2 regions of the Clostridium felsineum DSM 794 genome follow, and region 2 is predicted to be linked to the other one. Evidence: riboswitches for the same ligand, from Rfam matches in the RefSeq annotation. Region 2 holds a riboswitch; the other holds the start of a gene.
The links. A riboswitch is a leader RNA that binds a small molecule or an ion and turns the genes downstream of it on or off. The one in region 2 is predicted to bind thiamine pyrophosphate.
Positions count from the first base shown of each region.

Region 1 (4,664 bases), 170 kb from region 2:
TAAAGAGGTAAGGCAAAGTAGGATTGATAAAATTTTATTAGAAATAGCCTTAGATTTTGCTGGAAGATATTATAGAAAGTGTTATGTTAAAACTTTTTCAAATATGATAGCTGTTAATGAATTTTATAAGAAAAATGGATTTATTTCTTTGAAAAAGCCAATTTTTGAAAAAAGCAATAATGAAAATGATGCGTGGTACATAAAAGAACTTTAATTGAACATATCGTTAACAAAAAACAATCTGCAAAATGTGCAGATTGTTTTTTTACTTTATTGATTATTTGTTGTAGTATTCTTCTCTAGATTAAAACTTCCACGTAAAGTCTGCCATACTGTATTTGCTTGATCTTGCGTTATTATTCCATTTTGAACTAAGCTATTTAGTGGATTGAAATTTTGTCTATTGTTGTTTTTATTATTATTTTGGACATTATCACCAGAGTTATTAGGCTTATTTGCACCACTATCGTTAGATTTATTGCCAGCTCTTCTATGTCCCTTTCCAATATGGTTAGTTAAAGTAGTTAAGATTTTATCAGATTGAGCTTGAGTTATAGTGCTTTTAGTAACAAGTTCTTTAAGCTTTGATTGATATTGTGCTTTAATTTGAGTGGTATCTACTTTTTTTGTAGTTGTGTTATTTGAGTTTTGGGTAGCATTATTACTTCCACATCCAACCAACAAGGATAAGGATAAAGTTGAGGTTATGAAAAGCGCAACTATTTTTTTTATGTTCATTTAAAAATCCTCCTAAAGTGAATATAGGAATTATTATATATTTTATTTCTTAACTCTCCATAACAATTTTATAAAGAAAAGCTGTAGTAGGTATAAAAAATTGATAAAACATCTAGAGTATATTATTAAATTTTTGGATTGTTTTCAACATAGTTAAGAGCCCATGTGCAAAGACCCTTTAAAACAGGAAGAAGACTTTGTCCAGAATTAGTAAGAGAATATTCAACCTTAGGTGGTACAGATGGATAAACAGATCTATGTATTAGTCCGGTTTCTTCTAAAGCTCTAAGTTGTTGAGTAAGCATTTTATGGGTGATTTTAGGTAATTTCTTTTTTAACTGACCAAATCTTAAAGTTTCTTTTCCCAAGTACCAAAGAATAAGAGTCTTCCATTTTCCACCTATGATTTCCATGGTAAGTTCCATAGAACAATTATATTCTATATTATTATATTTAATCATTATTATCCTCCTGAAATTTAAATTATGTAGTATACAAATGGGTACTATAGCACTTTAATGTGCGTACTTGTTAAATTAGCAATTAATGCCTACTATTATAACGTAAGCAATTTGTTTATACAAGCAAGTATATGAGTATACAAGAGAGGATGAAGTATAATGGAACTTATTAAGTTACAAAAGTCAAAATGTAAAAAGTGTGGAATTTGTATAGAGGTATGTCCATCAATAGTTTTAGGTATGGGAGAAGAAGGACCGGAAGAATTAGAAGGAACAAACTGTATAGGATGTGGACAATGTGTGGCAGTATGTCCTAATAAAGCTATTGATAATGTTAGAACACCTCTTTTAAGGCAGCAAGAATTAAAACAATTTCCTGTAATAGACGAAAACAAAGCCGAAATGTTTTTAAGATCACGTAGATCAATTAGATGCTATAAAAATATTCCTGTAGAGAAAGAAAAGTTAATGAAGTTAATTAATATTGCTCATTTTGCTCCCACAGCAAGTAATAGTCAGAATATATCATACGTTATAGTTACAGATAAAAAAATACTTAAAAAAGCTACTGAAGTTGTTATAAACTGGATGGAAGATAAAATAGATACACCTACTATGCACTGGAGCTTTCCTAAACATATTAAGGATTATAGGGAACAAGGAATAGATAAAATACTAAGAAATGCTCCTACATTAGTTTTAGCAACTGCGCCTAAAGGATTCAAAAATGGGCGAGAAAATACTATTTTTTCTTTTTCTTATATGGAGTTATTTGCAACTACTTTAGGCTTAGGAAGTTGCTTTGCGGGTCTTTTTGAAATGTGTGTATTTGATAAATATGAGCCTCTTATGGAGTTATTTAATATTTCAGAAGATAGTGTAATAACAGGAGCTGTAATGGTAGGCTATCCCAAATATAAATATAAGAGGGTAGTGGATAGAAATCCATTAGAAGTAAGCTATGTTTAAAATAAGGTGCTGAAAATTAAAAGCACCTTATTCTAAATATTTAAATTGGCAATTTTATATAAACGTTTAAAGGGAATTATAGCTATAATCACAAGACAAATTACACAGTCGATAGATAAAAATGAAGCATTATATATTATAGAATAAATAAGTGGAGATTGGCCTTTTGGTGCACTACTAGCGAAGAAAACAACACCAGAAACAACATGAAATAAAAGCCTTATAAATACAGCAGCAATTGTTCCAATTAGTCTTTTGTTTTTAAAATAACCAGCAAACCCAAGTGCCATATAAGGGAGAGGGTAATCAAAGAGTACTTGAACTGGGTGGAGTATATATGGGTCGATCATAAGATCAATTATTCCAAATAAAAATCCAGTTAAAAATCCAACTTCAGGACCATAAAAAAAAGCGATTAGTAGTATTGGCACCATACTTCCTAAGGTAATGTTTCCTCCTTGTGGAAGTTTATATATTTTAAAGAAGCTTAGAACTGTCGCAAGGGCAAGTACAACACCTATTTGAGTTATTAATTTTGTAGAGAATTTGATTTTTCTAATTCTCAATAGAACAATTATTATAATTAAAACTCCTATAAGTGCAGCAATAGCGGATGGACTTTGTGATATTGTTTTAATACTTTTTGAAAATGAAAAATTGTCCATAATAAGACCTCCAAGATTAATATGTGCTTAAAGTTACCCAAAAAATAAAAAACTGTAATTAATAGTAGAAAAGTTCAACTATAAATTACAGTAAATAATTCTGAATTTACATTGCTTCCCTACGCTGGTATTATCCAGATCAGGTTAAGGGTTAACATGGTATAATTGTTTCTCAGCCCAAGGGCACCCCTAGCACACGTTTTTATTTATAAAATTTATTGGATATTAATGAATCCTGTAGTTATTATAGTACATACATGGAAAAAAGTAAATCTTGATAAAATTAAATTTTCAAGATTTACTTTTAGTTTTATAGTACTTGTACTTTAGATAAATTATTTTTTATATTTATTATTCTATCATTTAAGACTGGATGGACTAAATTAGGATTTATATCACATAGTGGAGTTAAAACAAAAAGTCGCTCTGTCATTCTAGGATGAGGTAAGGTTATGTGAGGATCATCTGTAATTAGATTATCATAAAGTAAAACATCTAAATCAATGGTTCGTGGTCCCCAGTGTACTGTTCTTTTTCGTTTTAAGGTTTCTTCAATTCTTAGAAAAAAGTCCACTAGTTCGTTTGGTGACATTAAGGTTTTTATTTCAGCAGCACAGTTTAAAAAATTATCTTGATTTAAATAACCAACAGGTCTTGTTATATAGAAATTAGAAACTTCAGTTAAAACGCATTGGAAATTTTTTTCTATAAGTGCAAGGGCTTCTTTTAAATTTTCTTCTTTATTTCCAATATTAGAACCAAGACCTATATAAGCTGTATGCCAACTTCTTTCGATTTCTACAGAAATACATTTCACATGTTTTTTTACAGGAGCCCAAGGTTTTTTTAGGATTACCTTAACGGCTTTAACTAAATTGTAGTTTAGCAAAATAAACTCTGCTATTTTTTCAGCAGCAGTTTCTATTAAATCGAAACTTTGTTTTGTAAATTCTTCTTCTATATTATCTAATAGTTCAGCGTAATTTACGGTATCATTTAAAGCTTTTGATATCCCTGATTTTCTTAAATCTAAATCTAAGTATAGGGATAATAAAAATTTTTGTCCAAGTGTTTTTTCTTCTTCCAACACACCATGATACGCAAATACTTCAAAATCTTCTATAGTTATTTTGTCCAAAGTTTGCTCATCTCCTTAATATGGCATCTGCTACAGTACAGGCTCTTTTATTTTCAAGAACATCATGAACTCTAATAAAATCACAGCCTTTAGTAACTCCGATAACTGAAGTTGCAGCTGTACCTTCAACTCTTTCGTTTGGTGGCAAATTTAAAATATTACCTATCATAGATTTTCTAGAAGTACCTAGAAGCATAGGAAAATTTAAAATTTTAAGTTTTTCTAAATTATTCATTAAAGATAAATTCTGCTCAAAGCTTTTAGCAAAACCTATTCCAGGATCTATCATTATATTTTCTTTTTTTACACCTGCGTCTAGTGCTATATTAATGCTTTCTTTTAAATCGTTAATGACATCTTCAAGAAAATCAATATAATTTAAGTCTTGTCTATTATGCATTAGACAGCATGGAACATCATATTTTGCAGCAACCTTAGCTATATATGAATCCTTTTTAAAACCCCATACATCATTAACAAGATGAGCACCAGCTTTTAAGGCAGCCTCAGCTACTTCACCTTTATAAGTATCTATTGAAAGGGGAATATCAAACTCATGAACTAAAGCTTCTATTATTGGAATAACTCTGTCTAATTCTTCGTTTTTATCAACAGGTGAATGATTTGGTCTTGTTGATTCACCACCAATATCGATTATGTCTGCACCATCTTCTATAAGTTTAGCAGCATGTT
Region 1 covers NZ_CP096980.1:1,027,250-1,031,913, forward strand. Annotated here, with positions in the region: gene CLFE_RS04920 (GNAT family N-acetyltransferase) at 1-214, shown strand, start outside; gene CLFE_RS04925 (hypothetical protein) at 271-738, opposite strand; gene CLFE_RS04930 (winged helix-turn-helix transcriptional regulator) at 864-1,199, opposite strand; gene CLFE_RS04935 (nitroreductase family protein) at 1,359-2,168, shown strand; gene thiT (energy-coupled thiamine transporter ThiT) at 2,201-2,833, opposite strand; TPP riboswitch at 2,933-3,034, opposite strand; gene folK (2-amino-4-hydroxy-6-hydroxymethyldihydropteridine diphosphokinase) at 3,144-3,971, opposite strand; gene folP (dihydropteroate synthase) at 3,979-4,664, opposite strand, start outside.
Region 1: linked by a shared signal. The riboswitch ahead of thiT (energy-coupled thiamine transporter ThiT) and the one ahead of cytX (putative hydroxymethylpyrimidine transporter CytX) in region 2 are both predicted to bind thiamine pyrophosphate.

Region 2 (4,664 bases):
TTTATACTCTAGTAATTTACAAGAAATAACATCAATAATTCTGCTATTAGAAACCATGCCTATTTTTATTGCATCAGGATGAATATCCTCAAAAATACAATCAAGCTGTTTAGCAACAAACTCTGGAGTTGTATCCATGATTCCATATACACCCGTAGTATTTTGTGCGGTAAGTGCTGTAATGGCACTCATTGCATACATTTTATGTGCAGTTATAGTTTTAATATCTGCTTGAATTCCTGCGCCTCCACTACAATCTGATCCTGCAATAGTTAAAACTTTTTTTATCATTTTACTCCATCTCCTCTGCAAATTTAATATTCCTTATATTTTGCACCCTTTTCTAGCTTATCTCCTGTTAAATTAAATACTTCGTCTATTATATAATTTCTATAAGTTACGTTTCCATCTCTTTCCTTAAGCCTACTATGTGCTAGTTCTCCACAAAGCCCCATGGCAGATATTGATGCTGCTACTGCTTCTAAAAAATTATCTTTATTTGCACTAATATAAGCCGATGTCATTGCTGTAAGCATACATCCTGTACCTGTAATTTTACTCATACTAACATTACCATTTCTAATTACATAAGCTTTATTTTTATCTGCTACAATATCTATTGGTCCTGTAATTGCAATTACTGCTCCTACTTTTTCAGAGAATTCTTTAGCAAATTTAATGGCCGTATGAAGGTTACTATCACTTATTTTATCTTCAATATCTGCATCAACTCCTTTAGTTGAACCTTTACCTAAAGCTAATACTTTTATTTCTGAAATATTTCCACGAATAGCGGTAAACTTAACTTCTTCAATTAATTTTAGAGTTGTATCACATCTAAGTTTACAAGCTCCTACCCCCACAGGATCAAGTATAACCGGATGCCCGAGTTTATTTGCTTTTTTCCCTGCCTTAATCATTGCTGGTATAGTTCTCTGATTAAGTGTTCCTATGTTAATATTAAGCCCACTGCATATAGATGTAATCTCCTCCACTTCTTCTATATCATCTGCCATAATAGGCGAGGCTCCACAGGCAAGAAGAATGTTAGCACAATCATTTGCTGTAACGTAATTTGTTATGTTGTGTATTAATGGATTAAGATTCCTTACTTTTTGTAATCTTTCTTTAAACATCTCTATTTCCTCCAAACATTATATTTTTAAAGCAACATAATATCGCCGTTATTGTCATTGCTGGTATAGTACTACCGATTGGTGTATCAACACTAATAAAGAAACGATAAATAACAAAACCAATAACCCAAATAATTAAATTTGACATATTATATTTATCATTATGATATTCTTTTTTTATAATAAAGAAATCTACTATAAGAATAGAAATCATTGGGGCAAACACCGAACTAATAAAATATAAAAAATTCTCATATTGTTCAATGGGTGTAAAATATGAAAGTATCATACCTAAAATACAACTTCCTATTGCTATATGTTTACCTTTTACACCTTTTATAACACTTTCCGCACTTACTCCTGCTGAATATGCATCCAAAAATGTAGTAGTAACCGTGGAGAATATAATTATTATAAGAGCAATACTTCCACCACCAACACTTAGTATGATTTTGGAAATATCACTTTTCCCAGTGAAAACTGTAGCACCAAGTCCTATAATATACATCCAAGAGCTAGTGAAAAAATAAACTATTACACTAACCGCTGTTGCTTTTTTAGGTTTTTCTGCAATTCTTGTATAGTCTGATATAAGCGGTAACCATGAAAGTGGCATAGCTATTGCTAACTCCATAGCACCTGAAAAGCTAATATTTCCTACATATACAGGTTTTCTAACATCTTTGAATATAACAGTACTTAAAGCTATTGTTGTAATAAACAAAGCTGCCATAGCAATTGTATTTAATTTGCTTAAATTTTTAACTCCAACTAATATCCATATAATAATTAAAAATCCTATTACTATAATCCACATTAATTTTCCACCTACATTAAGTGTAGAATTTGCAGCATTAGCACCACTTAATATCATTACTGCTGTCCATCCAATTAGTTGTAGAATATTAATTATAGAAAAAAATAATGATCCTCTTTGTCCAAATGAATTTTTTACTGTCTCCATTGAACTTTTTCCTGTTATTCCACCAATTAGACCTGCAAAGTACAATAATATACATCCAACTAAATGGCCGATAATTATAGCCATTATTCCCTTTTTTAATCCTATAGGTGCAATTAATGTTCCTGTCAAAATTTCTGCTATCGATATTGCTGCTCCAAACCAAATAAGTCCATTTGAAAATACTGATGTTTTTTTGTCTTCCATAAGCCTATCATCCTTTTTAAGTAAAAAATAAAAGCGGAGAATAACCTTTTCTGGCACTCTCCGCAATAAATCAAACATACAATTTCCTACGTTGGCATTATCCAAATCAGGTATAAGGGTCGAAGCTTTATACTTCCTCTCAGCCTGAACACAAGCTCCCCTACTTTATTTAATTTTTAATCAAAATAAATTATACCACTTCTTATTAAATCATTCTACAAAAATAGTCATTAAAATTGTAGTAAAGAATCTTCCGGCAAATTAATACTCTTAACAAATATTATCTAAAGTTTAAATTTAAATTATTATTTATTCTTGAATTATTATTTTCACCTTTGTGCCGTGCTTTGAAGCAGATGTTATACGAATATCATGTCCTAACTTCTTTGCCAGTTTATAACTCAAATATAATCCTACTCCTGTTGATACAGATTTCTTTCGCCCATTCAATCCAGTGTATCCCTTTTGAAAAACTCGCCTCATGTCTTCCTCTTCAATTCCAATTCCTGTGTCCTCAACAAACAATTTCTGATTACGAAAATTATTCTCTCCATAAATATGTATAACTCCATTTTCATAAGAGTATTTTACAGCATTATCTAAAACTTGTTTTACAATAAAACATAGCCATTTTTCATCACTATTTACTTCAAAATTCAAATTTTTAATGTCTAAATTAATGTATTTATTATTAATATTCGAATATTCAGTTTTTAGACATTTATTTACAATCCCTTGTAAATTCACATTGCTGATTTGACAGTCCTTTGAAAAATCATTTAGCTGACTATAGCAAATTGTTTTCTGAATCATATCTTCAATTTTAATAATTTCATCTGAAATATTATACAGCACCTTTTCTGTTGGATTGTCTAAGCTATTTTCAATTATTAATTTAGTTGCTGCAATAGGTGTTTTTACTTCATGAACCCAAGTCTCAATAAATTCAATATCTTCAATCTTCCTTTCTTCAAATATGTCCATTTTCCTTTCAGCATTTCTCTTCAACTGCATCATCAACTTCGTATATAATTTTCGTTCATACGATGTTGGCTTTGGCAATGAAACAATAAAATCCAAATCTTCATTTCCAATCAATTCCGAAAGTTTTTTACAATATCTATTTAATCTTATATAATCCACAATTATATATATAACAAAAATAAAAAATACCACTACTATAGAATAAAAACCATTCGTTTTAAAAAATGCACAGTTTTCCGAAAGTGCAATTATCATACCTGGAAATACCACAAATAATAAAGCTAAAATAAAAAGTTCAATTTTTTCTTTTAAATAATCTGACACTTTCATATGATATATCCTTCATTTCGAATGGTCTTAATCATATTTTTGCATCCAATATCATTTAATTTCTTACGAAGTCTTGTGATATTTACGGTTAGTGTATTGTCATCAATAAATTTCTCATCACTCCAAAGCGTTCTCATTATTCTTTCTCTACTTACTATTTTTCCCTGATTTTTTAGTAATATTTTAAGAATTCCCATTTCATTATGTGTAAGTTCATCTCTTATATTTCTACGTGAAATCATTCCATTATCAGCATTAAAAATCAATTCTCCAAATGATAAAATATTGCTATCAACTTCATTATAAGAATATGTTCTTCTGAGCATTCCTTTTACCTTTGCTAATAAAACTTCAATAGAAAACGGTTTTATAAGATAATCATCTCCGCCCATATTAGTACCAAGAACAATATCTGTTTCCGAATCTCTTGCAGATACAAAAATAATGGGTGCTTTTGAAATTTCCCTTATTTTCTCACACCAACAGAATCCATCATTTCCAGGTAAATTAATATCCATTAAAATAAGTTCTGGTTTGAAAGTAATAAATTCATCTATTATCTTTTTAAATTCCACAATTCTAAGACATTGAAACCCCTGTTTTTCAATATTTTCGCATATTATTTCACTAATATTAGGATCATCCTCTACTACCATAATCTTATACATACTATTCCCTCCATTACGAAACAGCGTTATTACTCCATATTGTTTTCATATATCCTTTTACTGAAAACAGATAAAAAATACTATAAATTATAAAATATATTACCACAACCAGAAGTGCATATACAAGTATTGGAGAATCTGTAGTCAAAGTATACATCATATTCTGATATGTTTTTAGCATGACCATCATATGAATCACAGCTACCATAAAAGGTAGAAAAAACACAACAGCAATCTGCCTTCTTACTGATTTTAATACCTCTTTTTTTGACATTCCGATTTTTCTTAAAATTTCATATCTTCCTATATCATCACGTGCTTCCATAAGCTGTTTATAAAAAATAATACTACTTGCTGCCATTAAGAATAAAATACCTA
Region 2 covers NZ_CP096980.1:861,171-865,834, reverse strand. Annotated here, with positions in the region: gene thiD (bifunctional hydroxymethylpyrimidine kinase/phosphomethylpyrimidine kinase) at 1-288, opposite strand, end outside; gene thiM (hydroxyethylthiazole kinase) at 315-1,136, opposite strand; gene cytX (putative hydroxymethylpyrimidine transporter CytX) at 1,129-2,304, opposite strand; TPP riboswitch at 2,371-2,476, opposite strand; gene CLFE_RS04125 (sensor histidine kinase) at 2,614-3,618, opposite strand; gene CLFE_RS04120 (response regulator transcription factor) at 3,615-4,286, opposite strand; gene CLFE_RS04115 (FtsX-like permease family protein) at 4,300-4,664, opposite strand, start outside.